3 regions of the Geobacillus sp. Manikaran-105 genome follow, and region 3 is predicted to be linked to each of the others. Evidence: riboswitches for the same ligand, from Rfam matches in the RefSeq annotation. Region 3 holds a riboswitch; each other region holds the start of a gene.
What was found. A riboswitch is a leader RNA that binds a small molecule or an ion and turns the genes downstream of it on or off. The one in region 3 is predicted to bind cobalamin.
Positions count from the first base shown of each region.

Region 1: another riboswitch for cobalamin. It lies ahead of CV945_RS04350 ((2Fe-2S) ferredoxin domain-containing protein); the one in region 3 lies ahead of metE (5-methyltetrahydropteroyltriglutamate--homocysteine S-methyltransferase).
Region 2: another riboswitch for cobalamin. It lies ahead of CV945_RS09155 (ABC transporter substrate-binding protein); the one in region 3 lies ahead of metE (5-methyltetrahydropteroyltriglutamate--homocysteine S-methyltransferase).

Region 1 is NZ_PIJG01000009.1:17,115-27,015, reverse strand. Features, by position in the region: gene CV945_RS04365 (energy-coupling factor transporter transmembrane component T family protein) at 1-510, opposite strand, end outside; gene CV945_RS04360 (energy-coupling factor ABC transporter substrate-binding protein) at 494-787, opposite strand; gene CV945_RS04355 (energy-coupling factor ABC transporter permease) at 792-1,535, opposite strand; gene CV945_RS04350 ((2Fe-2S) ferredoxin domain-containing protein) at 1,536-1,934, opposite strand; cobalamin riboswitch at 2,120-2,311, opposite strand; partial or broken gene CV945_RS04345 (RraA family protein) at 2,372-2,512, opposite strand; gene CV945_RS04340 (retropepsin-like aspartic protease) at 2,530-2,910, opposite strand; gene CV945_RS04335 (hypothetical protein) at 2,900-3,154, opposite strand; gene rraA (ribonuclease E activity regulator RraA) at 3,206-3,691, opposite strand; tRNA gene CV945_RS04325 (tRNA-Gln) at 3,949-4,020, opposite strand; gene CV945_RS04320 (glycerophosphodiester phosphodiesterase family protein) at 4,198-5,079, shown strand; gene CV945_RS04315 (DNA topoisomerase III) at 5,263-7,419, opposite strand; gene CV945_RS04310 (aldo/keto reductase) at 7,432-8,322, opposite strand; gene pepF (oligoendopeptidase F) at 8,412-9,901, shown strand, end outside.
Region 2 is NZ_PIJG01000025.1:29,966-39,866, reverse strand. Features, by position in the region: partial or broken gene CV945_RS17855 (IS982 family transposase) at 175-583, shown strand; gene CV945_RS09160 (NUDIX hydrolase) at 706-1,173, shown strand; cobalamin riboswitch at 1,243-1,441, shown strand; gene CV945_RS09155 (ABC transporter substrate-binding protein) at 1,581-2,537, shown strand; gene CV945_RS09150 (FecCD family ABC transporter permease) at 2,524-3,558, shown strand; gene CV945_RS09145 (adenosylcobinamide amidohydrolase) at 3,555-5,027, shown strand; gene cbiB (adenosylcobinamide-phosphate synthase CbiB) at 5,024-5,995, shown strand; gene cobD (threonine-phosphate decarboxylase CobD) at 5,952-7,022, shown strand; gene CV945_RS09130 (bifunctional adenosylcobinamide kinase/adenosylcobinamide-phosphate guanylyltransferase) at 7,019-7,576, shown strand; gene CV945_RS09125 (adenosylcobinamide-GDP ribazoletransferase) at 7,573-8,358, shown strand; gene CV945_RS09120 (histidine phosphatase family protein) at 8,316-8,966, shown strand; gene CV945_RS09115 (bifunctional adenosylcobinamide kinase/adenosylcobinamide-phosphate guanylyltransferase) at 8,900-9,316, shown strand; gene CV945_RS09110 (cob(I)yrinic acid a,c-diamide adenosyltransferase) at 9,331-9,901, shown strand, end outside.
Region 3 is NZ_PIJG01000007.1:33,113-43,013, forward strand. Features, by position in the region: gene metE (5-methyltetrahydropteroyltriglutamate--homocysteine S-methyltransferase) at 1-2,034, opposite strand, end outside; cobalamin riboswitch at 2,174-2,363, opposite strand; partial or broken gene CV945_RS17445 (helix-turn-helix domain-containing protein) at 2,943-3,020, shown strand; gene CV945_RS17450 (helix-turn-helix domain-containing protein) at 3,264-3,458, shown strand; gene CV945_RS03695 (response regulator) at 3,527-4,192, shown strand; gene CV945_RS03700 (sensor histidine kinase) at 4,202-5,308, shown strand; gene CV945_RS03705 (ABC transporter ATP-binding protein) at 5,411-6,346, shown strand; gene CV945_RS03710 (ABC transporter permease) at 6,384-7,487, shown strand; gene CV945_RS03715 (ABC transporter permease) at 7,489-8,634, shown strand; gene CV945_RS03720 (N-acetylmuramoyl-L-alanine amidase family protein) at 8,844-9,587, shown strand; gene CV945_RS03725 (S8 family serine peptidase) at 9,713-9,901, shown strand, end outside.

The sequences.
Region 1 (9,901 bases), on a different contig from region 3:
CCCGCTGCGGGCCCGCAACGCCAGCATCAGCTCTGCGGCCGCCTGCTCGAGCAAAAAGATAAAGCGATACATAAGAAAGCAAAGTTCCACGAGCGCCGCCGGCAGCCGCATTCGCCTCAGCACCGCAATCAAGTCCGGCGCCGGCGTCGTAATGAGAAGGAAAAACAAGCACGACCAGGCGGCAAGGGAGCGGACGGCGAGCTTTGCAGCCGGCTGCAGCTGGCTGTCGATGAAAGTTATTTGAAAAGGAACCGACACGGACACAACGAGCGTCAGCAGGCTGAGCCCTAAAAAAACGGAGGCGGCGAGCATCGCTTTTCCATACACGGAAAACGGCACTCGTGCACGAGCGACAATCCAATACGCCATTCCGATGAGCACAAGCCATTGTTCGCGCCAGCCGCCCATCATGACAACGGCAAGCATAACAAACGCCACGATCAGCTTCCACTCCGCCCGCCATGCCCGCAGCCGGTTGTCATACGCCCAACGGTCAAACTCGCGAATCATGGCTGTTTTTCCGCTCCGAACGCCCTTTGTACAACCCGACGACGTAGCCGATCACGCCGGCGCCAAGCGCGGCTTGCAGCGAGAACAGAAGCGTTTCGACTTCGCCGCCTGGAGGGGTGAAGATCGACTCAAACCACGGCCGGTAATGCGGGTTGAGCGTTTGAATGGCTTTTTCCGCCTGATCGTCCGTTCCACCGAATTCCGATCCGCGCGCCCACCAAAGCGGAATGATGACAAGCAAAGCAGCCAGCAACACGAGCAAGCCATTTTTCTTCATCGCATTACGCCCCCTTTTCCTTTTGGAACAGCGGAGAAGCTTGATAGGAGGAAAGCCAGTTCCAGACGATTACCGTTATGATGCCTTCCGTCACCGCCAACGGCACTTGAGTAATGGCAAAAATGCCGGCGAATTTCAAAAACGAGGCGGTGACTCCCCCATCAGGAGACGGAAACGCCAGGGCAAGCTGCAGGGACGTCATGACATATGTAGCCAAATCAGACAAACAAGCGGCAAGAAACAAAGCCGCTCGATTGGATACCGCCCCTTTTCGGCACAGTTGATACACTCCGTACGCGACGAACGGGCCGACGATCGCCATTGACATCGCATTGGCCCCAAGCGTCGTCACTCCTCCGTGGGCAAGAAGCAGCGCTTGAAAGAGAAGAACGACTGTGCCGATCACCACCATCACCCATGGTCCAAACAAAACCGAGCCGAAGCCGATCCCGGTCGGATGCGAGCTGCTGCCGGTGACGGATGGAATTTTCAACGCCGACAATACAAATGTAAACGCGCCAGCTAACGCCATCAGAAGCTTATGTTCGGGGTGCTGCTTCGAAGCATGAACAAGCCTGCGCAGCCCAAACAAGAAAAACGGCAAAAACAGGATCCACCAAAACAGCGCCCATTTGACAGGCAAAAAACCTTCCATAATATGCATGGCATTTACTTCGTTTTCATTGGTGAGCCAAAAATATACAACGAATAAAGCCATCATCCCGCTCCATCGAACGGTTCTTTTCATTTATCTGCTTGCTCCTTTCTCGATATGCTCGTTTTTTCGTTTTCCACTTGCCGCCTCACGCTCGCCGATCGGCGTCAACACCAATTCCCCTTCATACTCATACGTCGCCCACTCCCGCAGCGGAACACCCTCACCCAAATGGACGCGCGCGACTTCTTTCGCCTTCTCTGGCGTCATCTGCCGGTACCAGACGCCGTCCGGGTAGACGATCATCACGCATGCGTCTTGGCAACGACCGTTGCAGCGCGTCCTTGTTGTATGGACAGCGTCGTCAAGCCCAAGGCGGGCGATTTCCTCGCGCACCGCGGTTGTCACGTCATCTCCGCCATGGCGGAGGCACGTCCCTCCGTTGCAAATGAGCACATGATGCTTCATTCCCCGCAAATCCCATGTCGCCACCGAATCCCCCCTTTTTGGCTAGAATGATAGAATTTAGACGCAGACAGACGGGCAGGTTTTCGACAAAAGAAAAAGCACCTCTACAGCAGAGGTGCAGAAAAATGTATACGAAAGCCGTAAACGGCCCAAACAGGGCCCCTAAAGCCGTCATTCTCCCGCACGTCTGCCTATAGTCCCGTAGGCATCCGTCCGATCCAAACAAGGCAGGTCTCCTGACTTAGGATCATCGCTTGGCGGCGTCTTCCCGAAGCATCCTTCAGTGACTTGTTGCCGCAAAGCTCCCCATCACAGTGGCGGGCACCGTGCCGGATTTTCACCGAGCTTCCCTTTTCACCCAAGCCCTAAGCGGGCTAGGCACCTTGTTTGTCTTACCGCCATATATGCGCTGTCATGGAACAAGCATCCGTTTTCATCGTAGTACAACCAATGCGTTGCCGTCAACCGTTTTTTGCCGACAAATCTTTGTTGGCGACGACAACGCCGTCCGCATCAGCGTACACGTACGCCCCTGGCTCCCAGCGGACGCCGCCAAACTCGAGCGCAACGTCGCGGGCGCCTTTTCCTTCTTTTTGGCATTTCGAGCGGGCGTTCCATTTCAACCAGAACGATACATCTCCAACTTGTCCAGGTCTAAGACAAATCCAGCGCCCAGCAATATATCCAATCCTAACAAACCGTTAATCCCCTCATAGTCCATCCCGCTAAAATCAATTTCATACTCTCTTAGCTGGAAAGAATCTAGCTGAATACAGTCTAATTTTTTTGTAAACGCGTACTCTTTCCCACCGATTCCGTAATAAGCCACAATACGATCGCCCGGCTCTACCCGCAAATGAATATCTTCTACTGCATTTTGAGAAATCACTGTTTTCGCCGCACCAGTATCAATCACCATATTATGAATCAACTTAGACCTTCCTTGATAAACGATTTCGATCGATGCAAACAGCAAGCCTTCACGATATTCAATCTGCATAATGAAATTTCCCTCTCAGGCCAATCGCTCCCCGAACTTTTAAAACAATCTCCTTGTGGCTAGTATGATAAACAAGCTGATTCCCTTTCGATTGCAGCAACTCACGAGTTGCATCCTTGTCCGAAACCGTTCCGATAACAGCCACCTCTTCAATGATTTCTTGATCTCCCTCTAAATGGGACTTTAATACTTGTAATTTCACAAATTGATTTGGATACAATGAACGCACTTCCTGCCATTCCATCTCCATCGCCTCAACCTGTTCGTTGTATTGAACGAGACTCGACCGCAGCCGTCAACCATTTTTCGCCAACAAATCTTTGTTGGCGACGACAACGCCGTCCGCATCAGCGTACACGTACGCCCCTGGCTCCCAGCGGACGCCGCCAAACTCGAGCGCAACGTCGCGTGAGCCTTTTCCCTCTTTTTTGCTTTTCACCGGGCATGTGCCGATCGCCATCACGCCAATCGGCATGGCGCCAATTTCCGCTGAATCGCGGATGCAGCCGTGGATGATGACGCCAGCAAGCCCCCTCTCGCAAGCGATTTGCGCCAGCCGGTCGCCTAATAGCGCGACGCGGCGCGAGCCTTTTCCATCGACCACGAGCACCGTCCCCGGCGGCACCGTCTCCAGCGCTTCTCGGACAAGGACGTTGTCTTCAAACACATCGACCGTCGCGATCGGCCCGGAAAACATCCGTTTTCCGCCGTACGATTGGAACGGCAACTCGCATACTTGCAACTCGTCTAAAAATTGATCGCATAAATCGGCTGTTTTCATTGTCGCTCTCCCCTTTCATGTTTTGCATTCGCCGTCATTCGCCAAAATCCTTCTGCCTCAGCAGTTTTTTGTCGACGATCTTTCATTCGAACGACTGACACGAACGCGGCGATGTGAACCAAACCATTGTGTGGCCGTCAATCGCTTCGATGTATTCCACCGATCGCATTGAAACCATAAAAAACGGCCCCGCGCCGATATATAGCGGAGACCGTTTTCACCGGCTCAAAGCCCCTCCGGTTTGACCAGACGTTCAGCTGGGCTAGCTGGATTCGAACCAGCGCATCACGGAGTCAAAGTCCGTTGCCTTACCGCTTGGCTATAGCCCAACGTTTTGTTGTCGTTTACAGTATGCGGCATGATAACGCACTTTATGCATCAAACTGAATATCCCTTTGCTTGATGTGCGACACTATCGGTACAAGCATCCTTTTCCCACTATATCACCTCGTTTTTCCCTCGCACTTGTTTTCCCGATATGATATACTGAAAGGGGAGAGATGTATATGCGCCGGATCACGGTTTTTCGCTCCTATCTTTGCGCATTGTTTTTGTTATCGTTGCCGATCGTCTTAGCGGCCGCGGCTGCCTGGCAGCCACCCAGCCAGCCGAAAACCGCCGTCATCGCCCACCGCGGCGCGTCCGGACACGCGCCGGAGCATACGCTCTCATCCTACCGCCTCGCCGCCCTCATGAATGCCGATTATATCGAAGTCGATGTGCGCGCAACGAAAGACGGGAAGCTCGTTGCCCTGCATGATGCGACGCTCGCCCGGACGACAAATGCCGAAACGGTTTACCCGCACCGGTCGCCATGGCGGGTCAGCGATTTTTCATTGCGTGAGCTCAAAAAATTGGATGCCGGGTCGTGGTTTCATCCACGCTTTGCCGGCGAGCGCATCCCGACGCTTGATGAGGTGATTCAGATGCTGAAAGCGGAGCGTGTGGAAGCCCCGTTGTACATCGAAACGAAACAGCCCGGCATCGAACGGGCGGTCGTCCATCTATTGAAAAAACACGGTTTCCTGCAACAGCGCCGCGTCATGTTTCAATCGTTCCATCCAGAAAGTTTGCAGGCGCTCCGCCCGCTCATCCCGCGCGGCGTCCCGCTCATTCAATTGGTCGGCGAAAAGGAAGCGCGAAGTGGCCGCGACGAGCTGTTGCAACAAATCGCCGTCTATGCCGATGGCATCGGCTTGCCGCTCTCAGCCGTCACCGAAGAGTGGGTGCGCGCCGCCCATGGCCGCGGGCTCATGGTTCACGTCTATACCGTCAATGAACCACACGATCTCGCTCGCCTATGCGCCATGGGCGTGGACGGTGTGTTCACCGATTATCCAGACCGCCCTGGCCGCATTGCCGCCTGCCGTCGTTTGCCCCGTCATTGACCCGCCTTCAGGGAGCCAGGGGGAGCTTATTGTTTGCATAATGTTATTATGGTTAATAAAAACGAAAATCGTTCCCATTTGACCCGATTCGGTTCATCATTTGAGAAAAAGGAGGCCAGATCGGCGGGCCGCCATCGGTCCGCCTTTTCGCCAAGCGCTCCATCCTTTCCTCCCCCGCCCTTGTCACCGCTTCGGAAACTGAAACGATAATTTCTTCTCGTTTTCATCCCAGACAAGGATGGCGTCAAACGTTTTTTCGCCTTTTTTGAATCCTTTGATGACATTCGTTTTTCCTTGAGAAAGCAGTTTTTTCACATTGGCCGCCGAAATCGATTTGCCGAGAATGCGTTTGGAAATCGTAAACGAGCATTTTGTTTTCGCGTACTGGTCGCAACCGTACAACGTTCCTTTGTCGACGACGGTCCCGCCGCAAAGCGGGCACGGTCCAAGCTTCTCGCCCATCGTTTTTTTCTTCCTTGTCCGCTGGATCGAGGCGGTGTCAACCCCTCTGAAATTCCAATTCGGCGCGGCGGCGATGGCGTCAGCGACCACTTTTTGCGCCAACTTTTTCACCTGTTCCATAAAGGCGGCGGGCGAGGCGCTCCCTTCGCCGATTTCGCTTAAGCGCTGCTCCCATTTCGCCGTCATTTCCGGCGAGGCGAGGATCGTGCCGCCAAGCGCCTCGATCAACACTTTCGCCTTGTCGGTCGCGTACACGAGGTTCTTTTTCACTTCAATATACTTCCGCTCTTTCAGCATGGTAATGATCGCCGCCCTTGTTGCTTCCGTGCCGAGCCCTTCCGTTTTGGCGAGCACTTTTTCCAGTTCCTCATCGTCCAAAAATTTTCCCGCCGTTTTCATCAAGGTGATGAGTTCGCCTTCTGTATACCGTTTCGGCGGCTCGGTCTTCCCTTCTTTCACCTTGACAGCGGCCGCTTTCCCCGCCTCCCCTCGCTCAAGGGGAGGCAGCGCAGCATCTTTCTCCTCCTCATGCGGGCGGATGACCGCGCGCCATCCTTCCTCGACGACTTGTCTTCCTTTCGAAACGAAGCGAGCCCGGCCGTCAACGAGCGTCGTGACGGTCGTATAATCGATGACCGCCGCCTGGTGGTGGGCGGCAATTAGGCGGCGGACGACCAAATCGTACACCTTCCGTTCGTCGGCTGACAGCTTCTCGGGATCCACCACTTGCTCGGTCGGGATAATGGCGTAATGGTCCGTCACCTTTTTCTCGTTTACATAACGTTTATTTTGTAAAATCGACGGCTGCGGCAACGGAAAATACGAAGCGTACGCCGGAAACGAGGACAGCTTTTGCAAAATGGCAGGGAACGTTTCCGCTTCCCCTTTCGTCACATGCATCGAATCGGAACGAGGATACGAAACGATCCCTTTTTGGTAGAGTGACTGCAGCACATCAAGCGTCTTTTTCGGCGAGAAGCGATACAACTTGTTCGCTGTCGCTTGCAGCGTCGATAAGTTGAACAACAGCGGCGGCTGATACGTTTTCCGCTCCGTGTGGACGTCGGCGACTTCCGCCCGTTTTCCTTGGCAAAAGGCAGCGATCTTTTTCGCCATCTCCTCGTCCCCAAGACGCGTTTGGCCGTTTTTATCCGTCCATTTTCCTTCATAACGCTTGTCGCCAATGACAAACGAGGCGACGACTTCCCAAAACGGTTCAGGGCGGAACTGCTCAATTTCCCGCTCACGCCGGACGATCAGCGCCAATGTCGGCGTCTGCACGCGCCCGACGGAAAACACATCATTCATCCCGCGCTCCTTCAGCAAGAGGCTGTACACGCGCGAGGCGTTCATGCCGACGAGCCAATCCGCGCAGGCGCGAGCGTACGCTTCCTCATAGAGCGGGCGCGTCGTCCGTTCATCAAGCAGGCGGCGGAACCCTTCCTCGATCGCCTTCGGGGTCAAGGACGACAGCCAAAGCCGCTTCATCGGCTTGTTCACGCCGCTTAGGCGGATGAGGTTGCGCACAATGAGCTCCCCTTCGCGCCCCGCGTCGCCGGCGTGAATGATTTCCGTCACTTCCGGCTTTCGCAGCAATTCTTTCACAACCTTGAACTGTTTCGCCTTCGCTTTTTCGATCTCATACTCAAACCGTTCCGGGATGATCGGCAACGTGCCGAGCGTCCACCGCTTCCACTCCGGCCGATACCGCTCCGGCGGGGCGAGCTGGAACAAATGCCCGATCGCCCATGTCATATACGCCCCGTCGGGAAACAAGTCATTCGGCAAAATTTCGATATAGCCTTGCCGTTTTTTCGTCCGAAAAATCGAGGCGAGCGTCGCCCCTTGGTCCGGCTTTTCCGCGATAATGACCTTCATCGTCCTCTCCCCTTACGGCACATCATGCCCCATGGAGCTTTGTAAGATAGCGAACCATTGCTCGCGGGAAAGCGGAAGCGACAACGCCCGCACCGCCCGCTCGATGCGTTCTTGTTTCCCCGAGCCGACAATCGGCATCATCCGCGCTGGATGAACGAGAAGCCACGCGTACAACACTTCGTCGATCGTCTCAGCGCCCACCTCACCCCGCACTTGTTCAAGCGTCCCGCGCAACCGCACCGCCCGGTCATCGTCAGCGGAAAAAATCGCCCCGCCGGTGAGCGGCGACCATACCATTGGCGGAATGCGCTTCTCAAGGCAAAGGTCAACGGTGCCGTCTTCAAGATTTTCCAACCGATACGCCGATACTTCGATTTGGTTGGTCACGAGCGGAAACGGCAAATACGACTGAAGCATTTCCCACTGCGAACGTTTAAAGTTGGAAACGCCAAAATAGCGCACTTTTCCATCCTGCTTGAGTTGGAGAAACGCCTCGGCCACCTCTTCCGGGTTCATAAACGGATCCGGGCGGTGGATAAGCAATACATCAATATAATCGGTATGGAAGTGTCGAAGGGATTGCTCAACCGAAGCGATGATATGATTTTTGCTTGTATCATATAATTTCATCCCGTATTTTGGCGGCCGCTTGATGCCGCATTTCGTCACGATCTCGATCTGACCGCGCAAGCTTGGCTTTAACGCCAGTGCTTCGCCAAAGCGCGATTCACACGTGTAGTCGCCGTAAATATCAGCATGGTCAAACGTCGTAATGCCGCGCTCAAGACAAAATTCAATGAGCCCGAGCAGCTGCTCGCGCGAATAGCCCCAGTCCGCAAGCCGCGAACAGCCGTGAATGAGGCGGGAAAACGTCAAATCGTCCGCCAACCGAATTCGTTCCATTGATTGTCTCCCTTTCTTTATTTTTGGCTAAAATCGTTCCGCTTGCGCATACTACCAACAAGAGGAAAAAACGGAAAGGACGTGATGATATGAAGCGCTGGCTTCTTGGGCTCGCCGCCGTGCTTCTTTTCGCCTCCCCATGGCCGACATCAGCCGCCGAAACCGCATACGAATGGAACCTAGCCGACATTTATCCATCCGAAGCCGAGTGGATGCACGACTACAAGGCGGTGCAAAACGCCTTGCCGAAACTGGCGGCGTTTGAAGGAAAACTCGATAATGCAAAGACGATCGCCAAACTGTTCGCCCTAAACGAACAAACAGCCCGCAAGCTCGAAAAACTGTCGCTTTACACCCATTTAAAACGCGATATCAACATTGAAGATGAAACGGCGGCCCGGCTTGGGGCAAAAGTGGAAGCGCTCGCCGCCCAATATGCGGCGAAAACAGCGTTTATCGAGCCGGAACTGCTCGCCCTACCCGAGCGGACGCTCAGGAAGCTCCAAACGAGCAAAGAGCTGAAAGCGTACCGCTATTACTTCCATGAGTTGCGCGAGCAAAAGCCGCATACGCTTACGAAACGCGAAGAACGGCTGCTCGCGAAACTATCGCCGGCGCTCGGCGAGGCGGAGAACATTTATGACCACGCCGCCCGCGGCGATTACGAGCCGCCGTCTGTCACGATGCCGAATGGAAAAACAGTGACATTGACCGACGACCAATACGCCGCCATGCTCGAGCACCCGGACCGCCGCTATCGAAAGGCGGCGTTTGAAGCGAAAGCCAAAAGTTATGAAGCCATGGAACAAACCGCAGCCGCGACGCTGTATGCCTCGGTCAAAGCGGATGAATTGTATGCGAACGTGCGCCGCTATCCATCCGGCCTGGCCGCCGCGCTGGCCGCCGACGATGTCCCGAAGGAAGTGTTCGACAACTTAATCGCCGCCACCCGCCGCCATTTGCCGGCGCTGCACCGCTATATCGAATTGCGGCGGCTCGCGCTCGGGCTTGACCGCGTTCACAGCTATGATTTGTACGTGCCGCTTGTCGGCGAAACGGCGAAATCGATCCCAGTTGAAACAGCGAAAACGTTCATTGTCGAAGGGCTCAAGCCGCTCGGCGCCGACTATATCAAACAGGTGCACCGAGCGTTTCAAGAGCGATGGCTTGATGTCTTCCCGCGCCCGAAAAAATATACCGGCGGCTACAACACGGGAGCGTATGACACCCATCCGTTCATCTTGCTCAATTACAACGGTTCGCTTGATGGCGTATTGACGATGGCCCACGAGCTTGGGCACGCCATGCATTCCGTCTACACGAACCGCGCGCAGCCGTACCATTATGCCGGCCATTCGATTTTCACCGCCGAAGTCGCCTCGACCGCAAACGAATGGCTCATGCTCGATTATTTATACAAACAGGCAAAAACAAAAGAAGAAAAACTCCGCCTGCTCGTCGAACAAATCGAGCAAATCCGCGGCACGTTGTACACGCAAGTGATGTATTCCGAATTCGAGAAGATGATTCATGACAAGGTGCGCCAAGGCGGCAGCTTGACGGCGGACGAACTGAACCA
Region 2 (9,901 bases), on a different contig from region 3:
TGAGCCGCCGTGTACGAAAAATCTGATTTACTGATTTTTCCTTATAAGTACAGAGAAGGCGTGTTCTGAAATAGTCAAGTACAACTTTCGGTGAAGAGCCTAAATTTTGCTGTTTTTCTTTACATTTCCAATTTATTCTGATAAAATTGTATTAGATTAAAAAAGAGAAATCCCATACAAGAGCGTCTTCATTTTACAACGGATCAAGCGGAAATTCAAAAGCAATATACGGCGATCTTGTTCTTGGTATCAGCGCAACTGTCTGGCGGCTCTAAATGTATTGTAGCGCTGAAATCGTCATTTGTTAAAGCAAGGAAATGGGTCATAATCGCCATTCATATTCTTGGAAAGTTGTTTTGTTTTACTTCGGAACGAGCAGGGTATCAGTATGTCATTGGAAACTTATTCACTAGGGAGATGTTCCCTGAACGCTCTCGATATAACTGTTGTTGTCGGTTGCTCCGTTTTTCCGTTAAATAGAGTTTTTCTAATAGATCCGTCACCAACTAGCGAGGCACGGACAACATCATGCCTATGCTGTTGTGGAGATCTTGTCCCTCTTGCGCTGTGTCATCACGTGAGGCGTTAATGTTCAACTAGCACCACGGATTTTCCTTATTTTTTTCAAGATGGCAGTATAGATGGGGCAGCTGCTTTTTTTCTGCAGGAGAGGGCTAGGATCATTCCGCGATGTAGGAGGAGAGCTTGATGGATAAACACCAACAAGCCATTATCACCGTTTCAGCCTATATTACGAATGACACGGGAGAGGTTTTGCTTGTTAAAAGCTATGACCGCTCCGATACGTGGGAAATGCCGGGTGGACAAGTTGAACCAGGCGAGCCGCTCGATCGGGCCGTTCATCGTGAGGTGCATGAAGAGACTGGCGTTGACATCCGTCTCATTGGGGTCAGCGGCGTGTATTACAATGAAACTAAAAATATCATAAACATTGTATTTAAAGCGACATATGTGAAAGGAAACGTTTCTCCCCAGCCTGAGGAAATTCAAAAGGCGAAGTTTGTGTTGATCGATGAGTCGAATATTGATGAATATGTGACATGGCCGCATTTGAAATCGCGGGTGCTCGATGCGATGAAAAGGGGATGCTCTGTTCCTTATGAAGCATGGGTCATGAATCCGTCGCGATTATCTGCAAGAGTGGGAAGGTGAAGTGCTGTAAATTCATAGTTGTCAAATGCTAAACGCTGCATTATTATAAAAATGTCCATATCCCATAACTGAATCCATTCGCAGCAAGGCGCCGAAACGGCTTAATAGGGAATCCGGTGGGAATCCGGAGCTGTCCCCGCAACTGTCAATGCGGACGAAATGAAATCGCCACTGTACGGACAGATGGCTTGCGCTGTTTTCCGTACGGGAAGGCTTCAGAGTAGGATGAAGCATGAGCCAGTAGACCTGCCTTGCTTGCCGCAGTTTCCGAATCTTCGGGGGGTGAGACGTGGAAACAGTCGTACAGGGCATTGTTGTGCCCATTGGCGGTCTGTTTCGTGCTCATTCCCCGTTCGGACGGAATGGGCTTTTTTGTTGTACATACATCATCGAAGGGGGAATGACGGATGAAACGTTGGACATGGCCGGCGGTGGTGGCGGTGTTCTTCCTTTTGGCCGCCGTGCTCGTCGGCTGCGGCGGGGCGAATGGCAGCACCGAGCCTGCGAAAAAAGAAGAACCGAAAACGGAACAAGCGGCGTTTCCGGTGACGGTGAAAGACGGGCTTGGCGAGGATGTCACGATCAAAGCGGAACCGAAAAAGATCGTCTCGCTCATCCCGAGCAATACGGAAATCGCCTATGCGTTGGGGTTGGGCGATAAGATCGTCGGCGTCAGCGATTTTGACAATTATCCGGAAGACGTCAAAACGAAAACGAAAATCGGCGGCATGGAATTCAACGTCGAGAAAATCATTTCGCTCAAACCGGATCTCGTCTTGGCCCACGCGTCAAGCGCCCATAACTCGCGCGATGGCCTCAAGCAATTGAAAGACGCCGGCATCACCGTGCTTGTCGTCAATGACGCGAAGTCGTTCGACGATGTGTATGCGTCCATCGAATTGATCGGCAAAGCGACCGGGACGACAGACAAAGCGAAGCAAGTGATTGATGAGATGAAAGAGAAGCTTGCGAAAATCAAAGAAAAAGCGAAACAAATCCCGGCGGACAAACAGGCCAATGTCTGGATTGAAGTGTCGCCGCCGCCGCAAATTTATACGGCCGGCAAAGGGACGTTTATGGATGAGATGCTTCAAGTGATTTCGGCGAAAAACGTCGCCGGCAGCTTGGAAGGCTGGCCGATGGTGACGGAAGAAAAAGCCGTGGCCTATAAGCCGGATGTCATCATCACGACATACGGCGGAGCGAAGCAAGTGTTGGCGCGCGCCGCTTGGAAAGACGTGCCGGCGGTGAAAAACAAGCGGGTGTATGACGTCAACACCGACTTAGTAAGCCGACCGGGTCCGCGCCTTGTCGAAGGGGTCGAGGAACTTGCCAAAGCCATTTACCCGGATGTGTTCAAGTAAAATGTGGATGTATATATTGGCCGTTACCGCGGCCGTGTTATCGCTTCTCGTAGGGATATCGACAGGATCGCTGTCGATTCCCTTTTCTTCTATTGTCCGCATTTTGGCGGCTGAATGGTTCGGAGCGGCGCTGCCTCGCCACATTCCGGCTGATTGGGTGCCGATCGTGATGGCGATCCGCTTGCCGCGCGTCGTGCTTGCGTTTTTGGTCGGGGCGTCATTGGCGCTGGCCGGGGCCGCGTTTCAAGGGCTGTTAAAAAATGCGCTCGCCGATCCGTACACGCTCGGCGTCTCGTCCGGCGCGTCGGTCGGGGCGGTGCTCGTCATCTTTCTCGGCTGGCAATGGCCGTTCTTTGGCACGTTCACGCTGCCGGTCGTGAGCATCTTGTTTGGCATGGCGACGCTTGCCGCCGTTTTGGCGTTCACTCGCGCTGTGGAGCGGCGCATGTCGGTTGAGACGATCATTTTAGCCGGCATTATCTTCGGCGCGTTTTTCAGCGCGTTCATTTCGCTCATGATCGCGTTGACCGGGGAAGAATTGCGGCAAATCATCTCATGGCTGATGGGGAGCGTGGCGATGCGCGGCTGGAAATACAGCGGGCTGTTGCTGCCGTTTTTTCTCGTTGGGGCCGCAGTGCTCATCGCCAACAGCCGCGAGTTGAACGCGTTTGCCTTTGGCGAGGCGGCGGCGCTTCATGTCGGCGTTGATGTTACGCGCCGAAAAGTCATCATTTTGACGGCAGCGGCGCTGCTCACCGGCGCGGCGGTGTCGGTGTCAGGGACGATCGGCTTTGTCGGGCTTGTCGTTCCGCATATGGTTCGGCTTGTGTGCGGGCCGAACTACCGAGTGCTGTTGCCGCTGTCGCTCTTGTACGGCGGTGCGTTTCTTGTGCTTGCCGATGTGGCGGCGCGGACGATCATTGAACCGCGCGAACTGCCGATCGGCGTTATTACGTCGCTGATCGGCGCTCCGCTGTTTGCCGTCTTGTTTTTCCGAAAAACGAAACGAAAGATGGGATGACGATGCTCGAGGTGCGGGCCGTATCGCATCGATACGGGCAGCAACAAGTGCTTGATGGTGTGACGTTTGCCGTGGAAAAAGGCGAAATATTCGGCATCTTAGGGCCGAATGGCAGCGGGAAAACGACTTTGATCAAACTCATCAGCAAAGAGCTGCCGCTAGCAAGCGGGGAGATCGTCATCGATGGCCGAAAGCTCTCGGCGCTGTCTGCGAAGCAATGGGCGCGGATGGCCGCCGTCTTGCCGCAGACAGCGGAGGCGGCGCCCGGCTATACGGTGAGGGAAACGGTGGCGCTCGGCCGCTATCCTCATCAGCGCGGCTTCTTTCCGACGTGGACGGAGGACGATGAAGCCGCCCTCCGAGACGCACTTGCGGCCGTCGGCCTGACGGGGAAAATCGATGAACCGCTCGAACGATTGAGCGGCGGCGAGCGGCAGCGCGCCTATTTGGCCCGCGCACTCGCCCAAGAGCCCAAGCTGCTCTTGCTCGATGAGCCGACGAACCATATGGATGTGAGCGGCCAAGTCCGGCTTTTGGACCGGCTCGCCGAAGCGGCGCACGCCCGCGGCTTGACGGTCGTCGCCGTTTTCCACGATATGAATGCGGCGAGCTTGTATTGCGATCGGGTGCTCGTGCTGAACAAAGGGAAAATAGCCGCGCTCGGCGCCCCTGCGGATGTCATGACGCCGGCGTTGCTTGAGGAAGTGTTTGCCGCGCCGATTGTGCGTCTGGCCCATCCGGCGTCGGCAACGCCGATGTTTTCGTTCATGCCGAACAAGAAGCAAGGGGAATCGCCGGTCGGCGGGCTGCGGCTTTCCTTTCTTGATGACGCCGCTGTGCTTACTGCGGCCGCGCCGCTTCGCGTCCTGTCCTCGGCATTGATCGGCGCCGGATTTCAATGGGCGACCCATTTTGTCAACCGCCATGTCGGGCTCGATTACGATTGCAGTGATGCGGAAGGAGACATGCGCCGCTATTTGGAGCAGCACGGGTTTCCGCCGGAACGAACGGTTGGCATGATGACGGCGGTTGATGTCCGGGATGCTGTTTGGCTTCAGAAAGAAGGGGAAGCGTTTTCGGTTGCGGTCATGGCGACCGCTGGCGTCGGCAATGCCGTCGATGCCGCTCGGGCGTGGCAGCATCAGCCGCTAGCGGCAAGACCGGGGACGATCAACATGGTGGTGGTCATTGACGGAGTGCTGACGGAAGCAGCGTTTGTCCAGGCGGTGATGACAGCGACAGAAGCGAAGGCAAAAGCGCTCGCCGACTGTTCGGTTTGCGACCCGGAAACCGGGACGCTTGCCACCGGTACGTCGACCGATTCGCTCGCTGTGGCGGCGACGCAAACCGGGCAGGTCTTTGCCTATGCCGGAACGGCGACGGAGCTTGGCCGGGCGCTCGGCCGGCTTGTGTATGAGGCAACAGTTGAGGCGCTTGGCCGCTGGGAGAAGCGGAGGAAACGGCGATGACCCATTTGGCCGCATTGACGTTGGCGCTGTTTCTCGATGCCCTCGTGGGCGATCCGCGCTGGCTGCCGCATCCGGTGCGCGGGATGGGAATGATGATTGCGTGGCTTGATCGCCGCTGGAATCAAGGAACAAAGCGGCGGACGAAAGGGGCGGCGGCCGTGGCGGTCGTGTTGGCCGCTGTTTACGGGATATCGGCGTTCATCGTTTATGTGGGCTACGCGCTGTCCGTATACGTAGGGGTGGCGATCGAGGCGGCCCTCATTTTCACCGCCATTGCGACGAAAAGCCTCGCTGAAGCGGCTGAGGACGTGCGCCGGCCGCTGGAAGCAGGCGATCTTCCTGCGGCGCGCCGCGCGCTGTCCATGATCGTCGGCCGCGACACCGAGCGGCTCGATGAAGCCGGCATCACCCGCGCCTGCGTGGAGACGGTGGCGGAAAACACGAGCGACGGCATCACCGCTCCGCTCTTTTATGCGGCCTTGGGCGGTGCGCCGCTCGCGTTATTGTACCGGGCGGTGAACACGTGTGATTCCATGATTGGCTACAAAAATGAGAAGTATCGCGAATTTGGCTGGGCGGCCGCGCGGCTGGACGATGCGCTCAACTACATTCCAGCGCGGCTGACGGCGCTTGTGATGGTGTTGGTCTTTGGCGGCCGCCGCTTTCGTTTGGCGCTGTCGATCTTATTTCGCGATGCCCGCCGCCACCCAAGCCCGAACAGCGGCTGGCTTGAGGCGGCGATGGCCGGGCTGCTTGGGGTGCAGCTCGGCGGAACGAATACATACGGCGGCGTGGTCTCGAGGAGGCCGACGCTCGGTGACCCGGCCGCCCCGCTTCGCGCCGCCCACATTCGCCAAGCGGTCCGCATCATGATTGGAACGGTGCTAGTGTTTACATTATTGCTATGGATTGGGGGGATAATCGTTGCGTTGGCCGGCGCATGGGGCGAATCCGCGCGCGTTGTATGAGCAATGCGGATTGGCCCCTCCAGACGAATACATTGATTTCAGCGTCAATACGAATCCGTACCGGCTGCCGCCGTCAGCTTGGCCGAGCGGTGAGGAGTGGATTCGCTGGGCCGGGGAGTATCCGGATTCGGAAGCGAAGGCGCTCAGGGAGCTCGTTGCCAAGCAGGAGCAGATTCGACCCGGACAAGTGCTGATGACGAACGGGGCGGCGGAGGCGATTTATTTGTTGGCCGCGCTATTTGCCGGTCGGCGCGTCGGCATCTTGGAGCCGACGTTTTCCGAGTATCGGCGCGCCTGTCTCGCTTATGGATGCGATGTGGAGGGATTCGCGGCCGATGAAGCGCGGGGCTTTTCTTATGACTTGGATGAAGCGACTGCCTGGGCAGGCAAGCAAGACATTATCTTTTTATGCCATCCGAATAATCCGACGGGGACGGTGATGGAGGAGGGGGAATTGAGATCACTGGTGGACGCGGCGCACACGGCTGGCACCTATGTAATCATCGATGAAGCATTTTATCCGTTTTGGCGCGGCGGGTTTACGGCGATGCGCTGGTTGGGACGCTATCCGCGCCTCATTGTGCTTCGATCGTTGACGAAAATCCATCACCTGGCCGGCGCGCGCCTTGGTTATGTCGCTGCCGACGAGGCGGTGATCGCTTCGCTGAAAACGCATCAGCCGCCATGGAGCACAAACGGCATCGCCCAACAATTGGCGCTTCGTTTCATGACGATGGAATCGTTTGTCAAGTGGACGAAAGAACGGATCGCCGCCGAGCGGGAGCGGGTGTTTCGGTCGCTGCCTGCCGGGCGGTATGACGTCTCGCCATCGGTCGTGAACTTTTATTTGTTGTGTCCGTGTTCAGGACGGACAGAGGAGCTGTTTTTTCATTTGTTGAAGGAAGGGGTTGTGCCGCGCCATACGATGAATTTCCCGGGGCTTGACGGCCGCTACATCCGGCTCGCCGTCAAAACGCAGGTGGAGAATGACCGGCTGCTTGAGGCGCTTGAGAGGTGGGATGGATGATCGTGTTTGTGAGCGGCGCGGTGCGCAGCGGCAAAAGTGAAGCGGCAGAGGTGTGCGCCATCCGGCTGGCCGCTGGCGAGACGCTTCATTATGTTGCCACCGCCCGGGCTGCCGATGCGGAAATGGAAGAGCGCATTCGCCGCCATCAAGAGCGGCGCATGGGGATGACGGCGCCTTGGGTGGTGTGGGAAGCGCCGGAAGGGCCTGATCAGTTGTTGGCTGCACTTCGTCCGCCTGATGTTGTCCTCCTCGACTGCTTGACTATGTGGTGGGCGAATGTGTTATTTGCCGGAGATGAATGGAAAACAGAGGAAGGAGCGTTCGCCGCTGCCCGTTGCCTGCTCGACCAAGTGCGGGCGTGGGCGGCGGCATGCCGCGCTGTTGTCATTGTGTCCAATGAGTTGTTTTCTGGCGGCGTGCCGAATGACCTCGGCACATTTCGCTACATGAAAATGCTCGGTTGGCTTCATCAACAGTTGGTCGCGGAAGCAGAAGCCGCCGCCGTGGTGGAATGCGGTCTTCTTCGCGTGAAGAAAGGACGGTGGCCGCAATGAAGCGGGCATGGAATGGCTGGCTGCTGGCGCTGCAGCTGTTTACGATCATTCCCATCCAGCGTTCGATTGAATGGAATGCCCCGCATGTCCGCTGGCTTGTGCGCACAATGCCGCTGGCTGGAGCGCTGCTCGGGACGCTGGCTGCCTTGGTGTACGGCGCCTGTACGGCGCTTTCGTTCGGTCCGCCTTCTTTTTTGGCTCTCCTTCTTCTTTGGCTTGGCATTTGGCTTGCCGGCGGGCTGCACGCCGACGGCTTTATGGACGTGAGCGATGCCTTTTTTTCGTACCGGGACGCCAAGCGGCGGCAAGAGATCATGGCCGATTCGCGCGTCGGCGCGTTCGCTGTGTTGTCGCTCATTTGTTTGTTATCGTTCCGCTGGCTGTTTTTGCATGAAGCGATCAAAGCGGGCATTTCCCCTGCCCTGTTTATTGCCATTCCACTGCTGTCGAGAGCCGGGGCTGTCTGGCTTCTTTCCGCCGGCAAGCTGGCCAAATCGACAGGAATGGCGGCCTCGCTTCGCGAATATAGTTCATGGCGCGATGCAGCATGGGCGCTGGGATTGGCATGCCTTGTGCTTTTGCTTCTTCCGGCGGCGGGCGTTCCGCCGGCGGCGGTTGTGGTGTTGGCTGCGGCGATGGCGCTTTGTTCCCTCGCGGCAAAGCCGTGGGCGGAAAAGCAGTTTGGCGGCGTGAGCGGCGATGTGCTCGGCGCGCTCATCGAAGGGGGAGAGACGGTGCTATGGGGCGTCCTTTGGCTGTTACGCTCATCCGTCATGGGATGACGGAACTGAATCGGCGCGATGCATATATCGGCTGGACGGACGCGCCGCTTTCGGCCGCGGAACATAGCAGGCTGCGCCGTTTGCGGGTCGAGTGGCCATATCCGGTCGACTGCATCGTGACAAGCGATCTTCGCCGTTGCTGGGAGACGGCGGCGCTGCTGTTTGGCAGCCGCGAGCCGGACTGGTGTACGAGCGGATGGCGCGAGCTTTTTTTTGGCGTCTGGGAAGGGAAAACGTTCGCCGAACTCGAAACGGATCTCGCGTACAACCGATGGCTCGAGTCGCCATTTTCGACGGCGCCGCCCGCCGGAGAAAGCTATGTTTCGTTTCAAGCGCGCATCAAACGGGCGCTCGCCGAGACGGTTGCGTTGGCTGAGCGGATGGGCGCCCGCCATGTGGCGATCGTCACCCACAGCGGTCCGATCCGTTTCGTGCTTGAACAATATGCGCCGGACGTTCGCCCGTTTTGGGAATGGAAGGTGCCGTTTTCCGGCGGGTATACGCTCGAATCAACGATCGAGCGCTGGAAAGGGGGAGAACGGTGCATTTCGTTGTCGGCGGTGCGTTCCAAGGAAAGCGAAAATGGGTGCGGGAACGGTACGGAATAAGCGACGGTGTTCATATCGTATGGCATGACGGCTATCAGGGACCATACGGGTGGCCGGATGGCGCCAAGACGGCGAAAACAGTTGTCTTGGATGGGCTCGAAGCCGCCATCCGCCGCCTTCCGGACCCAGAGGAATGGGAGCGGTTTTTCTGCGCTTGGAAGCAGTGGGAGGAAGGAGCGGCCGGCCGCACGGTTGTCTGGATCGGGACAGACGTAACGCAAGGCGTCGTTCCGACTGACCGGCAAGAACGGCGCTGGCGCGACGCCGTCGGCCTGTGCTATCAACGGCTTGCCGCCGTATGCCATCGCGTCGACCGGCTTTGGTGCGGGTTGGCGGAACGATTAAAATAAAGGGGAGAGGAATTATGAAATTGTATACGCGGACTGGAGACAAAGGAAAAACAAGCTTAATCGGCGGGCGCGTCGATAAAGATCATTTGCGCGTCGAGGCGTATGGGACGATCGATGAGGCGAACTCGTTCATCGGCTGGGCGCTGGCTCTGCTCGCTGACGATGAACGGTTTCACGATCTTTGCGCCGAATTGCAAAAAATTCAGCATGAACTGTTTGACTGCGGCGGCGACTTGGCCATCGTCAACGGCAAGCTGCCGTATAAAGCGACCGAGGAGATGGTCGCCTTTTTGGAGCAGCGCATTGACGCCTATGTCCAAGAGGCGCCGCCGCTTGAAAAGTTTATTTTGCCGGGAGGGTCGAAGGCGGCTGCCGCGCTTCATCTGGCGCGCACGGTGACGAGAAGGGCGGAGCGGTGCATCGTTTCGTTGCAAAAAGCGGAGCCGATCAACGACGTTGTTCTGAAATATATGAACCGCCTGTCCGACTATTTATTCGCTGCCGCCCGGGTTGTGAACGCCCGCTTAGGGGTGAAGGATGTCGAATATGAGCGGAGCGCCATTGTGTTCCGCGACAAGGAGGAGA
Region 3 (9,901 bases):
TTTTTTGTACTCATATGTTTCAAATGCAGCAATAAGCTCACCATGGCTTCGCGATGATTCAATGGAAATGACGTCGGCATCAAGTTTATCGATGACATGCATCATCTGTTCAAACTGTGAATAGCACATATGGGTATGAATTTGCGTTTCCTCTTTCACTGATGAGGTAGCAAGACGAAACGCCATAACGGCATCTTCCCAATAGGATGCGTGTTTTTCCTTTTTCAATGGCAATCCTTCCCGCAATGCTGGTTCATCGACTTGAATGATGCGTATGCCTTTCGCTTCCAAGCGCAACACTTCTTCACGAATGGCCAAGGCGAGCTGTGTCAGCACATGTTTTCGTGGAATGTCGTCGCGAACGAACGACCAGTTTAACATGGTTACAGGGCCTGTCAGCATGCCTTTGACAGGTTTATGGGTCAGCGACTGGGCATATACCGTTTCTTCTACGGTCATCGGTTGTTGGTAGGACACATGGCTAAAAATAATGGGCGGGCGAACACAACGTGATCCATACGATTGTACCCAGCCGTTTGTCGTGCATGCCATGCCTTGCAGCTTTTCACCGAAAAATTCTACCATATCTGTGCGCTCAAATTCCCCATGGACAAGCACGTCGAGCTGCAGTTGCTCTTGAATGTCGATCCATTTTGCGATTTCTTTCTTTATAAAGGACTTATATTGATGATCGTTCCATTCCCCTTTTTTCCACTTCATCCGAGCTCGGCGCACGTCGCTCGTCTGCGGGAAGCTGCCGATTGTCGTTGTCGGCAACAGCGGGAGTTGCAAATGTGATTGTTGTATCTTTCGTCGTTTGCTGTAAGGTGTTCGGCTTACCGGAACGGCTGTGATCTCGTTTATTTGTTCTTGTTGTTTGCGGAACTTGGCTAAATTACTGTTTGTTTGTTCGTCGTATTGGATTAGCTTGTCGATTGTTGTGTTTCCTTTCATATATTCTGTCAGCATACGTATTTCATCTAATTTTTCATCGGCAAATGATAAAGCCCCAGCGAGCTCCGGCGGCAGTGAATGTTCGTGTTTTGTCGTGACAGGGACGTGCAGTAAGCTGCAAGACGGTTGAATGATCAGTTGTTCAGCAACGTTTGCTAGATGGTGAAGGAGCGTCGCTTTTTGGGCAAGCGAACTTTTCCATACATTGCGGCCATCTACAATCCCAGCAACTAATATTTTATCTTTCGGAAATCCATAGGTGTTTATGTTTTTCATGTTTTCGCCATTATCATGTACAAAGTCAAGCCCAATGCCTGCGACAGGTAAAGCAACGATTTCACGATAATGCGACACGCTATCAAAATATGTTTGTAAAATAAGGTTTATATTTGGTACACCGCGATGAAAAACTTCATATACATCACGAAATGCATCGACGATGTCATCGTCTATATCTTGGACGAGAATCGGTTCATCGATTTGGACGAATGACACGCCCGCTTCGCTTAGTTGTTTGAATAATTCTACATAAACAGGAACTAATCGTGCGAGATGTTTGCGCCACTCGTGTCGATCGTATTGCTTAGAAAGCAAAAGAAACGTAATCGGTCCAAGCAACACAGGTTTTGTTTCTAAATCGAATGTTTCTTTTACAAGGTTGTATTCTTTCAATAGGCGATTCTCCACTAATCTTGGCTTTGTTTGTCCAATTTCAGGCACGATGTAATGGTAATTTGTATTAAACCATTTCGTCATTTCAAGCGCATGTTGCCCATTTGTCCCGCGTGCCATCGCAAAATATTGCTCAAGTGTATCGTCTATTTGTTGAAATTGCTCTGGAATATATCCAAACATGAATGCTGTATCTAATACGTGATCGTATAAAGAAAAATCTCCAATTGGAATGAGATCGATTCCTTTCTCCATCTGTTTACGAATCGAATCAAGTCGAATCGCTTCCATCATTTTGGTGCATTGTTCTTTGGTGATCTGCCCATTCCAAAACGATTCTAACGTCTTTTTCCATTCTCTTTTCTCCCCAATGCGTGGATACCCTACATTTGAACTGCGGATGAACATGTGGAAGCACCTCCAGTTATTTGATCCCAATCAAGCAAAAAACCCTCTTCCAACGGAAGGAGGGTATAACTAGCTTGTATTGAGATACGTGAAGTGCCTCAATATCATATGTCCTCACTCCTCCCTATGACGCGTAGGTCGAAAGTGCATACAACAGGCAGGTCTCCTGACTTAGCTTCATCGCTGTTTATCTCCTTCCCATTTCAAATGAAACAGTGGATTGTGATAAACAGCTCTGCATCACAGTGGCGCGACCGTGTTGGATTTTCACCAAACTTCCCTTTTAAGGTTCACCGCATGTGTGAACCACCTGTTGCGTGAACTGATTATTTGGTTGTATAAAATTTAGAATAAAAGAATTTTTTGTTTTTTTCAACCTAAATGTTTTTGTGAAGGGGTTTTAAGAGGTATAACGGCATAGTAAGCAGGGATATTTTTTGAGTTAATATTAGTATTTTATGTAAAAATATGTTTTTGTGAAAATGCAGGACTGACGTGTGATTTTCATCCCCGGGTGGAGGGCAAAGTGCGCTGCCCATGGAATTTTTCTGCGAAAACAAAACACCGTTTCTTGTACATTCTTTCAGAAAGCCTTTTCCCTCTTTTCTGAAGAGTGTGCTAAATTTTTTGTGAATTGTTTCGGAGGCTCTTCACCAAAAGTTGTACATGATTTTTTCTGAACATACCCCATTTACGCTTGTAAGGGAAAATCAACAAATCAGTGATTTTTTCAAATCTTTGTGCAGGAAGCTGTATTGCTTGTCAAGTACATGTTGTGGTGAAGAGCCGTTTCGGGCGGAAATTTCCATTTGTTTCAAAGATGGGGAGGAAATTTGATCAAGTTTCACGACTTTGTCATTGACATTCAAATGTATATGGATGGTGGGAAAGACGAGGAGGAGATCCAGATGGATAAGTCGATGAGACACGACATCGCACTGTTTCGGTACAGGATGATCGCTCCGTTGGTGAATGGGCACCTCGACCTGCCTTCCGTTTTGCCTATTCGATCGAGCTTGGCTCTGTTCCCATGTCTTGATCCGACAGCTACTCTTGGCAACACCGGACGCATCCCAGCGTCGACTCGGTTCGGCCTGCTCTTGCTTTGGTTCATTTCCTCTGTGGCAACGGAAAAAATCGCCCTTATTCATTACAGAAATCTTGTGCTCCTCTCCCCCTTAAAGGAGTGGGAGGAAGTGCAATATGGTATAATTTTCTTGACGATTGGAATGCACCAAGCCTGTTCCGTCCGTCTCTATCCGACAAAAGAACAGGAACCGTATATCCGGTGCATCATAGGATGTTGCCGATTTGTGTACAATCATTTTCTCACTCGCTGGACAGAAGGCCGCCTTGAAGGCATATGTTTGTGTGCACGAATGGTCCACGTTGAAAGAATAGTTCCTCCGGTTTTGGAAAGATGAAAGTAAACCATAAAAATCATGCACGCGAGGTAGTGGACAGGCGTCATGATGAAAAGGGGTGGGTAAAGATGGAACATCACTCTTCGTCCCATGTTCCGCGCATAAAAGTGCTCATCGCCGATGACAATCCTTTTGTCCGCGAAGGGCTGCGGATCATCTTAAGCACGTATGACGAGTTTGATGTCGCCGCGACTGTAGGCGATGGGAAAGAGGCAGTGGACTATTGTCGACATCATGAAGTTGATGTCGCGTTATTGGATGTGCGCATGCCGAACATGAATGGAGTGGAAGCGACAAAGCTTCTATGCGAGCAGACGAAGACAAAGCCGCTCATCTTGACGACGTTTGATGATGATGAATACATTCTAGACGCCATTCAATACGGTGCAAAAGGATATTTTTTAAAAAATACGGACCCGGAACGAATCCGCGAAGCGATCAAAGCGGTGTATCACGGCCAAGTGGTGATGCAGGAGATGGTGATGGACAAAATTAAGTCCAACTTAAAAGAAGAAGCAGAAGCAGCCCCGAAAATCGATAAAAGCCTGTTTACGGAACGAGAGTTGGACATTATGGCGCTCATTGCGAAGGGGCTTTCGAATAAAGAGATTGCCAAACAGCTCTTTCTCTCCGAGGGAACGGTGGCCAATTACATCACCTCGATTTTGGACAAAACCGGACTGCAACATCGAACGCAAATTGCTGTTTATTACTTGACGGGAAAAATCGGCTGAGGGGACGTTATGGAATCGCTGCTGATCATTTACAAGCTGATTGTATGGGGCTATGCGGCATTCGATTACATTTCATCGAAACAGCAAACGGGAGCGGGCTTTGTTCTCGTCTCTCTGATCTATTTTTGTCTTCAGCTGTTTGCCCTGATCGTTCGGCATATGAGGTGGAAAAAGGGAGCGGCGTTTGGTTCCGTTGTTCTTCTCGTTCTAGCCGCCGTCTTTGTGGAGCCGTTATGGGCGTTGTTGCTGCCTCTCAATGGGTATGAGCTGGCCTCCGTGTATATCCACCGAGTTTGGGGGATCGGGGCGGTGTTGTTGACGCCGATGATTGGGCTTCGTCCGTTGGAGGCGAAATTATACGGTTTGGTGGCCTTGTTCAGTCTTGCGAGTGTGACGGCAGTCAAGCGGCATATCGAGCGGATCGAACAACAAGAAGATCGTCTCGACGAGATGCGCCATGATTTGCATCGGCTGACAAGAAGGATCAGCGAATATCATCAATACATCAAGCAGTCGGAATATACGTTGCAGTTGGAAGAACGGAACCGTCTGTCGCAGCGCATCCATGATCAAATCGGCCACTCGCTCGCGGGAGCGCTCATTCAGATGGAGGCGGCCAAACGGTTGATGGATGGGGACCGCGACAAGGCGAAACAACTGTTGGAAAACGCCATCCATATTTCCAAAGAAGGCATGGAACAAATCCGGATGACCTTAAAACAGATCAAGCCACCGCTCGAGCAAATCGGGCTGAATCGGGTGAAATTATTCATTGAAGAATTTTCCGCCCAACATCATCTCCCGGTTCCGCTCGTATGCAAAGGGGATTTGGATGTAATTACACCAATCCAATGGAAAGTGATTTATGAGAACATTGCTGAAGCGTTGACGAATGCGAGCAAATACGCTGAGGCCACGGCCATTGCCGTTGAAATTCACGTGTTGAATCGAGTCATCAAGGTGGAAGTGAAAGATAACGGGAAAGGTGCGGCCAAGATCAAGAAAGGACTTGGGATCATCGGCATGGAGGAGCGGGCGGCCTCTGTTCATGGCACGGTCATTGTCGATGGAACGAACGGTTTCTCTGTCACGACGTTGCTTCCGATTCATGAGTAAATCGTGAATTTTCTCATGTCAACGAGATGAATTCCTGCACTTACAGGAGTTCATCTTTTTTTCTATAATCCATAATACCAAGCATGGAAAGAAGGTGGAACGATGAACATGTTAGAGATCAAACAAGTGACCAAAAAATTTGGTGACTTCATCGCTGTCGATCATATGTCTCTTACGGTTGCCGAAGGGGAAATTTTTGGCTTCCTCGGAGCCAATGGAGCAGGAAAAAGCACAACCATCAATATGATTGCCGGGCTGTTGCGCCCGAACGCGGGAGAAATCAAGATTCTCGGCAAGGACATCGCCAAGCATCGCCAGTTTGCCAAACGGCATATCGGCATTGTTCCCCAAGAGATCGCCATCTATGAAAATTTAACGGCGTATGAAAATGTTGAATTTTTTGCCGGGTTGTATGGACTGCGCGGCGCACAGTTGCGCCAGCGGGTGGAAGAGGCGCTCGAGTTTGTCGGTTTAAGCGATAAGCGCAAAAGTTATCCGAAACATTTCTCAGGAGGGATGAAGCGGAGGCTCAATATCGCCTGCGCTCTTGCCCATCGGCCGAAGCTCATCATTATGGATGAACCAACTGTCGGCATCGATCCGCAGTCGCGAAATTATATTTTGGCTTCGGTCAAAAAGCTCAATGAGATGGGATGTACGATCATTTATACAAGCCACTATATGGAGGAAGTGGAGGAGATTTGCACACGGATCGCGATCATTGATCATGGAAAGATCATCGCCGAGGGGACAAAGGAACAGCTGGAAGCGATTATCACCGATACAAAAGATATTTGGCTGGAAATTAGGGGGATGGATCGGCTCAACAAGCAACATCTTCAAGACATTCCCGGGGTCAAGGCGGTGCAATGTGAAGAAAATATGATCAAAATCAGTTCGGATATCAGTGTCAATAATTTAAACGAAATTGTGCAATGCCTGATCCATGACGGCGTCGAAATTCGTTCGCTGGAAGACAAATCACCGAATTTGGAAACGGTCTTTCTGGCGCTGACGGGGAGAAATTTGCGGGATTAGCGGTTTGGAGTGTCATCATGCGAAGGAGGTGCTTCTTTTGAATATTTTTCGCATTGCAGCCAAGGAAATCAAAAGTGATTTTCGTGATGTCCGGACGCTGTTTTTTATGATGCTGTTTCCGATCGTACTGATATTCATCTTAGGAACAGCCCTTTCCAACGCGTTTCACTGGACGATTTCCGTCGATGATGTACACGTCTTGTACAACGATCAACAAGCAGGGCCGTTGTCGCCGTATATTCAAACGATGGTCCAAGCCGCGAAGAAAGCCCACATCGATTTTCAAAAGGCATCCGACCATATAAAAGGAACGAAAGCGGTGCAGGAAGGAAAAGCGGATGGATACATCGAGATCAGCCCGCATGGAGTGGAGTTGTACACCAATGAGCGCAACAAGATCAAAGGAAGCATTGTAGAGGGGATGATGGCCGCGTTTGTCGGCCGATATCAGCTGGCGATGGCCGTTTCCGAGGTGAAGCCTGGTTTTGTTCCATCCAATAAACATGTGCATGATGAGTATATTCAAGAACGGTCGCTGCATTCCAAGCGCAAACCGGGAGCGATGGATTATTATGCGGTGGCGATGACAACGATGATTGCTTTATACAGCGCATTGCCGGGCAGTTCGTTGCTGCGGGGGGAGCGGACGCGGAAGACGGCTGATCGCCTTTTGGCTGCTCCTGTTCGCAAAAGCGAGATTTTTATTGGAAAGCTGACCGGGAACGTGGCGGCGAATTTTCTTTGTGTTGCGGTCGTCATGTTGTTCAGCCAATGGGTGCTTCATGCCGATTGGGGGCATCACGTAAGCCTCGTATGGTTGCTTATGTTGACCGAGGTGGTATTGGCCATCAGCTTTGGTCTAGGGATGAGCTATATGGCAAGGACGGAAGGAGCGGCGCGAACGATTGCGATGGTGATCATTCAGCTGTCTTCCTTTTTCGGCGGCGCTTATTTTCCGATCGATGAAACAGCATGGTATGCCCATTTGTCTCCGCTTTCTTGGATGAATGACACGATTTTCAAAATCGTGTATGCGAACGATTTGTCAAGCGTCGTTCCTACTATGCTGCTGAATATCGGTATAGCGGCGTTGTTTTTGATGATCGCTGTCGTGTCGATGGCGAGACGGGAGGGATTATAAGGTGAATGACGTCATCTGGTTGGTGAGATATACGTTAAAGCGAACGTTTCGTCGGAAAATCAATTTTTTGCTCTATTTCGGCACCCCTTTGGCCGCGATTCTGTTGTCCTTGTTTGCTTACGGAAGCTCCCCGGCCAAGGATGTGCGCATCGGGGTGGTCAATGAGGATCATGGGCGGGTTGCCGATGATGCGATCCGTTTTCTGAAAAGCCTTGATCATCTCTCCGTGAAAAGCGTGAAGTTGTCAGCGGTGGACGACCAAATCACCTCGCAAAAGGTGGATGGCGTGCTGATTTTCCCCCAAGGGTTTTCCGAAAGCGTTCAGCACGGCCAGCCCCGGCCGATCGAACTTGTCTCGCTCAAGGGAGCGGAAATCACGATGTTCATCAAGTCGTACTTGCATGAATACATCGATCATTTGGCGACATTGGGGCGATTGGCCAATGGGGATCGCGATCTCTTTTGGAAGATGTATGAACGGTATCAACAAGCGCCGTTCCGCCTGTCCGTTCACTCGCTGTCCGACACAGCCAAACAAAAAGGGGTCACGTATCAAACGATCGGTTATTTGGTCATGATTATGTTGATGTCAGCGGGAAATTTGACGGAGATCATCATCAAAGAAAAAGAAGAGCGCACCTATTCCCGCTTATTGACGACGCCGATTCAGGCGAGAACGTATGTGTTATCGAATGTCGTGGTGAATTTGTTGATGATGGCGGCACAAATCATCGTGACAATCGCGGCCATGAAGAACATCTTTCATATTGATCCTAATATTCCGATGTGGCAAATGGCCCTGGTGCTCCTGCTTTTCTCTTTATCCGCGATCGGCTTGTCTTTGATTACCGTGATGTTTGCGAACAGCTCTGCTTCCGCAGGGGCGCTGCAGCCCTTAGTCACGGTGCCGACGTGCATGCTGGCCGGCTGTTTTTGGCCGGTCGAGCTGATGCCGAAATTTTTGCAAAAAGCGGCGTATTTTATACCGCAGCGGTGGGCGCTCGATTGTTTGGTAAAGCTGCAGGAGGGGCGCTCTTTCGGAAGTTTGTATTGGCATCTGTTGATTCTTCTCGCCTTTGCGCTGACCTTTTTCCTTCTGGCTGTTTACAAGTTCAGTCGAAGCCAACAGAGTGGACAGTTTGTATAATGCCCAGCGGTCTATGTTTTCTTGTACGGCTGTGTGGGGGGCTTTCATCATATCGAACAAGTCGATCAGCGGAAATGTCAGGTGCAGTCGTTTTTTGACTGCGCCTTATTTGTTGGCCTTGGGGAAGTATCTATGGCATTTTGGAGTGCCACGCTTATGCTAATAGTGCCATATTCCGAAACGACGAAGGATGTGAAAGGAGAAGAAAGATGGTTAAAATTTTTCTCGATCCAGGTCACGGTGGGAACGATACCGGCGCGGTCGGCAACGGGTTGTTGGAAAAAGACATTACGTTGTTTATTGCTCTCGAAATCAATCGTCTGCTGCAAAATGAGTATGAAGGAGTTTCCGTGCAGCTAAGCCGGACAAAAGATGAAACGGTGTCACTTGATGAGCGGACAGACCGGGCCAATCAATGGGGGGCGGATTTATACGTCGCGATTCACGTGAATGCCGGTGGCGGCACGGGGTATGAAGATTATATTTATGATCGGCTCGATGACGATTCGGCAACAGCCCGCATTCGTGATGCCATTCATGAAGAAGTCGTCAAAGCTACGGGATTTCGCGATCGTGGGAAAAAGAAAGCGAATTTTCATGTGCTGCGGGAGACCGCGATGCCAGCCGTGCTCACGGAGAACGGATTTATTGACCGGGAAGAGGATGCGAGAAAACTGAATGATACCCGTTTTTTGCGCATGGTCGCCCGCGGGCATGTGAACGGGTTGGAGCGGGCGCTTGGGCTGCGGAAGAAACCGAATGCTCCGAACGATCCTCCGCCAAGCAGGCCGGACGAAGGAGGGGGACAGGCGCCAAGTGGGAGTGATTTGACGCGCGTCATCGTGGATGGGACGCAAGTCGGGGCATTTGCGGAGAAGGAAAATGTGCTGCGCCAAGTGGAGCGTTATTTAGGAAAAGCAAAATACATTGTGTTGGAGCGGATTGGAATGTAAATAAGAAAGGCTTGCCTAGTTTTCGCTGGGCGAGCTTTTTGTTTGTTTGTCTTGGTGAGCTCGCCGCTTCTTTCGCGATCTTTCCCTCATATGAGTATAGCGAAACACGCAAGGAGGGGAAGAATGTGTTCACCTATTCGATCGTGCAGCTCGCTCGCCGCCATGCAGCGCGGCTTGACCGTCCGCTTCGTCATGCGCTCGTCAACATGTACCAGCCGATGATGCGCATGCCGTGCATTTTCCATCGTTGGGTGGAGCGATGGCTGAGGAAATGGCGGACGCTTTCCGTCTTGATTGAAGTCGAAAATGCTGAA